Linked DNA regions of Parafrankia irregularis. The protein of the gene in region 1 interacts with the protein of each later gene in a pairwise test. Links are inferred from orthologs where the notes say so. Each region holds a gene or a part of one and is shown on either strand. Other genes may lie near its edges.

Region 1 (3,076 bases):
GGGCGAAGAGCTGGAAGATGATCCAGCCGGTGAGAAGCCAACCGAGGAAGTTCGAGATCGGCACCCCGTAGAACCCACCGGGATGGCGGTAGTCGTACTGGGAGTTGACCGTGGCGAACACCGCGTCGAAGGTGAAGTCCCAGCCGGTGAGCACCACGGCCGCGACGAGCGGCGTTGTGAAACGTTCGGCACCGGTCGGCCGGGTCGGTGTGGCACGGACTATTCCGGCGGCCAGCACCCAGGCGATCCAGCCGTAGCCGAAATAGGCGAGCGGGACGACCAGCGGAATGTCCAGCAGGCGCGGCCCGCCGGTGTTGTGCTCGTAGAAGCCGAACGGGAACCCGCTGGCCACGCTGCTCGCTTCCAGCGCGAACGCGACGACGTAGCTGATCCCGAAGAAGGCGCCGATGCCCCGCCAACCGGCCGAACACGAACCGTGCGCCAGGCTGAACAACAGCGCCACGCCGGGCAGCAGGTCCATGGCGGTGTCGCCGAGTGACTCACCGGCCCCAACGGCTCCCGCGATCGCGGCCAGCGAGGCGATCGACGTCAGGATCCAGAGGAGCATGCCGTGGACCCGTCCCGTGGGTCGGCCGCCGGCCCGGTCACGGGCCCGGTCATCGGCCGGGCCCGAGCCCACGCCGGACCCGTCGCCGCCACTGGTCCCGCCGGTTTCACCCGGACCGGTACCCGTGGTTGTTGGCCCTGGTAGAGCCGCGCTAGCCATCCGACGCCCGCCCATCCACACCCGTGACCTATAGGTATAGAGATTTTAGGTGGATGTTGCTCCAGGTGCAGCGGTCCGCGGCGGCGCCGCCTGCGTGCGCCGCAGCCCCGGAGACGATCGAACCCGGCGGCGGGCAGGAGATGACTTCCGCGGTGCGCCAGGCCCAGCGAGTGGGCTTGCACGAGGGCCTCGTCCTGAGAACGGTGAAGACATGAACGCCAGGCCACCGCTGAAACCCAGCCCGCCGCCGAACGCCAGGCCCCTGCTGAACCGCCGGCTGGACGGACTCGGGACGACGATCTTCGCGGAGATGTCGGCACTGGCGACGGCGACCGGCGCGATCAACCTGGGCCAGGGCTTCCCCGACACCGACGGGCCCGAGGAGATCCGCGAGGCCGCCGTCCGCGCGCTGCGAGAGGGGAAGGGCAACCAGTACCCGCCGGGCCCGGGCATCCCGGAGCTGCGCGCCGCGATCTCCGATCACCAGCGGCGCTTCTACAGCCTCTCCCTCGACCCCGACACCGAGGTCCTGGTCACCGCCGGCGCCACCGAGGCCATCGCCGCCGCCATGCTGGCGCTACTGGAGCCGGACGACGAGGTCATCGCCTTCGAGCCCTTCTACGACTCCTACGCCGCCTGCATCGCGATGGCCGGCGCGAAGCGGGTTCCGCTCACCCTGCGAGCACCGTCCTTCCGCCCGGATCTGGACGAGCTGCGCGCCAGGATCACCCCGCGGACCCGTCTCCTTCTCCTCAACACCCCGCACAACCCGACCGGGATGGTGCTCACCGCCGGCGAACAGAGCGCCATCGCCGCCCTCGCCGTCGAGCATGACCTGCTCGTCGTCACCGACGAGGTGTACGAGCACCTCGTCTATGAGGGCACGCACCATCCCATCGCGGCCCTGCCCGGAATGCGGGACCGCACGGTCACCATCGGCTCGGCCGGGAAGACCTTCTCCTTCACCGGATGGAAGGTCGGCTGGGTCACGGCGGACGGCCCGCTCGTCTCCGCCGTGCGGACGGCGAAGCAGTACCTGACGTATGTCAGCGCGGGGCCTTTCCAGTATGCGGTCGCCGAAGCGCTACGGCTGCCCGACTCGTATTTCGAACATTTCCGCACCGATCTCGGCCGTAAGCGTGACCTGCTCGGTGACGGTCTGCGCGCGGCCGGGTTCGAGGTCTACCAGCCTCAGGGCACGTACTTCATCACCACCGACATCACGCCTTTCGGCGAGAAGGACGCCTATGCCTTCTGCCGTGCGCTTCCCGAACGCTGTGGCGTCGTGGCCATCCCCAACTCGGTCTTCTACGACGACCCCGACGCGGGTCGCAGCCAGGTCCGTTTCACCTTCTGCAAACGGGAGGACGTCCTGCGCGAAGCGACCGCCCGCCTGCGCCGGCTGGGAGACTGAGCCGGCTGGGCTGTGATCAAGGTGTTGGTGGCGGGGCAGAGCTTCCTGTTCGGCTTCGGAGGCTCCTGGGCGCTGGCCCGGGCTGTCCGGCGAACGCCTGGTCGACAGTGGTGACGGTCGCGGTACGCGCGATCAGGGCGAGCGCGGCCTCGTGAAGCTCCTGGCTCAGGCTGGCGGTCGCGTCCGCGAGTACCTCGACATCGAAGTCGCGGTCGTGAGCCTCGCGGGCGGTCGACAGCACCACCAGGTCGGTCGACACTCCACTGAGCATGAGCTTGTCCACTCCCCAGGTACGAAGCCGCAACGCCAGCTCGGTACCGTAGAACGGACTGATTCGGTGCTTGACGATGACCGGTTCGCCAGCGGCTCGCGGCAGCCGGTCATGGATCTCGGTCGCCCACGTCCCCAGCCGTAGTTTTTCCGCCGGCCGTGCCTCGGCGAACACCGGTGACCTTTCCGGCCATTCTGAGTAGTCGGCCGAGAAACCCACCACGACGTAGATCACGGGCAGCTCGGCCGCACGGGACCGCTCTATCGCCTCGACGGTCCGGTCGAGGACCCCACGCTGCTCCACCTGCGCGGCGTACCCGTGGTGGGCGTACTGCCCGGCCGGATGAATGACATCGTTGATCATATCCATGACCAGGAGTGCGGCGGTACCCGTCATGAGGATCTCCTGTTTCGTGCCGTGGGTGTCGTTGGCGTTGCCGACTATCCGGCCGACGAGGCCGGGCTGGATGGCCGGTGAACCCCGGTATTCACATTCATTCGACATCGGACGATAGCAGTCGGGCGACGAAAAATCGCGCCTTGCAGCCATGAGGGATCTCGATGGAAAGATGAGTAAAATGCTGTTGTCTGGCCGGTCCCGGCCGAACTAGCCTCGTCGTGCCGGAACGACACGAAAGTCGAGGCGAAGATATGGGACGAGACGC
Region 2 (4,297 bases), on another replicon or contig:
ATCCGTAACAGCTCGGTCGTGACGTCGAGGCCGACGACCTGGCGGACGCGCGGTGCGACGAGCTCGGCGACGTGGCCCGCTCCGCAGGCCACGTCGAGGATGATCATGTCGGGGTGTAGCGGCTCGAGCCAGGGGACGGCGGGCTCGCGGGCGGCGAAGACCGCGTCGCGGTCGGTGAACAGGCGGGTCTGACGGCTGAAGGACTGACGTACCGTCCGCGTGTGGTCACTCGCATCCATGTTCTGATTTGTAGCCGTTCATGGCGGCGGCCGCCTCCGCACGACCGGCCGTGATCCGGCCCTTCATCCTCGATCAGGCCACGGCGGAGGCACCGAGCAGGGCCTTGAGGTCGCCCATCAGCGCGGGTGTCCGCTGGACCTTGTAGGCGTCGTCGAGTCGCAGGAGAGTGACCCGGCTGGACGACTGCAGGCGCAGGTGGACCTCGGTGGTGCCGGGGTGGTCGCCGAGCACCTCACGCAGCCGGTCGACGGTCGGGGGGTTGACCCTTGAGGCCGGCAGGGTGATCACCACGGGCGGGCTGAGCGCGTGATCGCTCAGGTCCGGGACGGTCAGGTCGGAGGCGACGAGGCGGGGGGTGTCCTCCCGCTTGTCGATGCGCCCCTTGACGATGACGACGGCGTCCTCGGCGAGCTGGGTCGAGCATGTCTCGTAGGTCGCCGGGAAGAACATCACCTCCAGGCCGCCGCCCATGTCCTCCACGGTGGCCAGGGCCCACAGCTTGCCCTGCTTGGTCACCTTCCGCTGCAGGCCGGAGATGATGCCGCCGATCGTGACGACGGAGCCGTCCGGGTACTCGCCGCCGTTGAGCGCGGCGATGCTGCAGTCGGCCTTGGCCGCGAGGATGTGCTCGACGCCGAGCAGCGGGTGGTCCGAGACGTAGAGGCCGAGCATCTCCCGCTCGAGGGAGAGCAGCAGGGACTTGTCCCACTCCTGGTCGGAGAACTCCTGGACGCCGAAGATCGGGGCGGCGTCCGGCTCGCCGTCCTCGCCGTCGAAGGCGAACAGGTCGAACTGGCCCTCGGCGTTCTTCTTCTTCACGCCCATGACCGCGTCGACGGCCTGCTCGTGCTTCTCGGCGAGGCCGCGGCGGGTGTGCCCGAGCGAGTCGAACGCGCCGGCCTTGATGAGCGATTCCACGGTCCGCTTGTTGCAGACGACGGCGTCGACCTTGTCCAGGAAGTCGGGGAAGGAGGCGAAGCGGGTCTTCGTCTTCCGGTTGCGGACGATCGACTCGACGACGTTGACGCCGACGTTGCGGATGGCGGCGAGGCCCACCCTGATCTCGTTGTCGCCGTGCGCGGTGTAGTCGGCGTCGGAGGTGTTCACGTCCGGGGGCAGCACCCGGATGCCCATCCGCCGGCACTCGTTCAGGTAGATCGCGCTCTTGTCCTTGTCGTCGCGGACGGAGGTGAGCAGCGCGGCCATGTACTCGGCGGGGAAGTTGGCCTTGAGGTAGGCCGTCCAGTAGGAGACCAGCCCGTAGCCGGCGGTGTGCGCCTTGTTGAAGGCGTAGTCGGAGAAGGGGACCAGGATGTCCCACAGCATCTTGATCGCCTCGGCGGAGAAGCCGTTGGTCTTCATGCCGTCGGAGAACGGCACGAACTCCTTGTCGAGGATCTCCTTCTTCTTCTTGCCCATCGCCCGGCGCAGCAGGTCGGCCTGACCGAGGGTGTAGCCGGCGACCCGCTGCGCGATCGCCATGACCTGCTCCTGGTACACGATCAGGCCGTAGGTCGTGTCCAGGATGTCGGCCAGCGGCTCGGCGAGCTGCGGGTGGATCGGGGTGATCTCCTGCTGGCCGTTCTTGCGCAGCGCGTAGTTGATGTGCGAGTTCGCGCCCATCGGCCCGGGCCGGTAGAGCGCGAGCACGGCGGAGATGTCCTCGAAGTTGTCGGGCCGCATCATGCGCAGCAGGGAGCGCATCGGCCCGCCGTCGAGCTGGAACACGCCCAGGGTGTCGCCGCGGGCGAGCAGCTCGTAGGAGGGCGGGTCGTTGAGCTCCAGGCCCATCAGGTCGACCTTGTGGCCGCGGTTGGACTCGACGTTGCGCACCGCGTCGTCCATGACGGTGAGGTTGCGCAGGCCCAGGAAGTCCATCTTCAGCAGGCCGAGGTTCTCGCAGGTCGGGTAGTCGAACTGCGTGATGATCGCGCCGTCGGCGTCGCGGCGCCACACCGGGATGTGGTCGATGATCGGCTCGGCGGACATGATCACGCCGGCGGCGTGCACGCCGGCCTGGCGGATCAGCCCCTCCAGGCCCTTGGCCGTGTCGATGACCTTGCGGACGTCCGCGTCGGACTCGTAGAGGCCGCGGATCTCACCGGCCTCGCTGTAACGGGCGTGCTTGGGGTCGAAGATCCCGGACAGCGGGATGTCCTTGCCCATGACGGCCGGGGGCATCGCCTTGGTGATGCGGTCGCCGACCGCGTACGGGTAGCCGAGGACCCTGGAGGAGTCCTTGATGGCGGCTTTCGCCTTGATCGTGCCGTAGGTGACGATCTGGGCGATGCGGTCCTCACCCCACTTGTCCGTCACGTAGCGGATCACGTCACCGCGCCGACGTTCGTCGAAGTCGATGTCGATGTCCGGCATGGAGACGCGGTCGGGGTTGAGGAACCGCTCGAACAGCAGACTGTGTGGGATGGGGTCGAGGTCGGTGATGCCCATCGCGAAGGCGACCATCGAGCCCGCGGCGCTGCCACGGCCCGGGCCGACCGGGATGCCCTGGTTCTTCGCCCACATGATGAAGTCGGCGACGACCAGGAAGTACGACGGGAAGCCCATCGAGAGGATGACGCCGAGCTCGTACTCGACCCGGGTGCGATGCTCCTCGTCGAACCCGTTCGGGAACCGCCGGTCCATGCCCGCCCAGGTCTCCTTGCGGAACCAGGACTCCTCGGTCTCGCCGTCGGGGACGGGGAAGCGGGGCATCAGGTTGCGCTTGGTGAACATGCCGGCCGGCTCGACCCGCTCGGCGATCATCAGCGTGGTCTCGCACCCCTGCTGCCAGGCGTCGGAGGTGTCGATCGCGTACATCTGCTCGGCGCTCTTGAGGTAGTAGCCCGAGCCCTCGAACTGGAAGGTGGGGTTCGCGACCGTCGACGCCGTCTGGACGCACAGCAGAGCGGAGTGGGTGGCCCGCTCCGACTCGTAGGTGTAGTGCGAGTCGTTCGTGACCACGAAGCGCATGTCCAGCGCGCGGGCGATGTCGATCAGCCCGTCCCGCACCCGGCGCTCGATCTCGATGCCATGATCCATGATCTCGCAGAAGAAGTTCTCGCGGCCGAAGATCTCCTGGTATTTCGCGGCGGCCTTGAGTGCTTCGTCGTAATGCCCCAGACGAAGCCGCGTCTGCACCTCACCGGACGGGCACCCGGTTGTCGCCATCAGCCCTTCGGCGTGCTCGGCGATGATTTCGGAGTCCATGCGTGGCCATTTGATGTAGTGGCCTTCGATGGACGCACGGGAATTGAGTCGGAACAGGTTGTGCAGCCCGGTCTCGTTCCGTGCCCACATCGTCATGTGGGTGTAGGAGCCACCACCGGAGACGTCGTCGCTCTTCTGGTTCGGGTCACCCCACCGCACCCGCTGCTTGAGCAGGCGCGACTCCGGCGCGACGTAGGCCTCGCACCCGATGATCGGCTTCACCCCGGCCGCCGTGGCCTGCTTGTAGAAGTCGTAGGCGCCGTACATGTAGCCGTGGTCGGTGATCGCGACGGCGGGCATCCCCTGCCGGGAGACCTCCGAGAACATGTCCTTGAGCCGGGCCGCCCCGTCGAGCATCGAGTACTCGGTGTGGACGTGAAGGTGGACGAAGGAGTTCGGCATGTCGTCGGGACCTTCCCGCGCGCGGAGGGCACGCCGGTCGATGCGGGGCGGGGACGGGGCGGGGGCAGGGGTGGGGCGATATCGGTGCGACGATACGAGTGCGGGCAGGGCGGGCGGAAAGAAAGCCGGCCGAAAAGTCCGCCGACCTACTCGCCTATTGTTCCCGGCTACTTCAGGTCGTTAGTGTGGCTTCAATGTGTCTCTCGGTGAAGGATTGTGGTCTCTCGGTGGCGGTGAAGGCGGTCGACGGCTGTCGCACGGGGATCCGGCGGCATTGACGCAGCCTAGCGCTGCCCGCCGACAGGCCTGAAGAGAACATGCCGGCCGCGCACCACCGGGCCACTCACCCGTGACAACGGCCACGTGCGTCGGCTATGGCGGCCGCGATCGCCGCGACGGCCCGGTCGACGTCCGCCTCGGTCGTCATCCAGTTGCAGACCGACAGCCG

What was found.
Region 2: the proteins of AWX74_RS07185 (region 1) and dnaE interact in binary tests that used the Escherichia coli proteins (3 or more experiments, as listed by UniProt). The link is inferred for Parafrankia irregularis from one-to-one orthologs.

What each region holds. Positions count from the first base shown.
Region 1 is NZ_FAOZ01000004.1:25,219-28,294, forward strand. The notes cover bases 189-3,039. They hold AWX74_RS07185 (pyridoxal phosphate-dependent aminotransferase), read left to right. Parts: upstream 189-938; coding sequence 939-2,141; downstream 2,142-3,039. Other genes in these bases: AWX74_RS07180 (carotenoid biosynthesis protein), read right to left, coding at 189-568; AWX74_RS07190 (cysteine hydrolase family protein), read right to left, coding at 2,158-2,808. Also shown: more of AWX74_RS07180, read right to left, coding at 1-188; AWX74_RS07195 (FAD/NAD(P)-binding protein), read left to right, coding at 3,063-3,076. UniProt on the Escherichia coli protein: Shows aminotransferase activity with methionine and histidine as substrates, and to a lesser extent also with phenylalanine.
Region 2 is NZ_FAOZ01000001.1:98,743-103,039, reverse strand. Bases 113-4,184 are described here. They hold dnaE (DNA polymerase III subunit alpha), read right to left. Parts: upstream 3,850-4,184; coding sequence 313-3,849; downstream 113-312. Other genes in these bases: AWX74_RS00400 (class I SAM-dependent methyltransferase), read right to left, coding at 113-239. Outside these bases: more of AWX74_RS00400, read right to left, coding at 1-112; AWX74_RS00390 (pyridoxal phosphate-dependent decarboxylase family protein), read right to left, coding at 4,193-4,297. UniProt on the Escherichia coli protein: DNA polymerase III is a complex, multichain enzyme responsible for most of the replicative synthesis in bacteria. This DNA polymerase also exhibits 3' to 5' exonuclease activity. The alpha chain is the DNA polymerase catalytic subunit.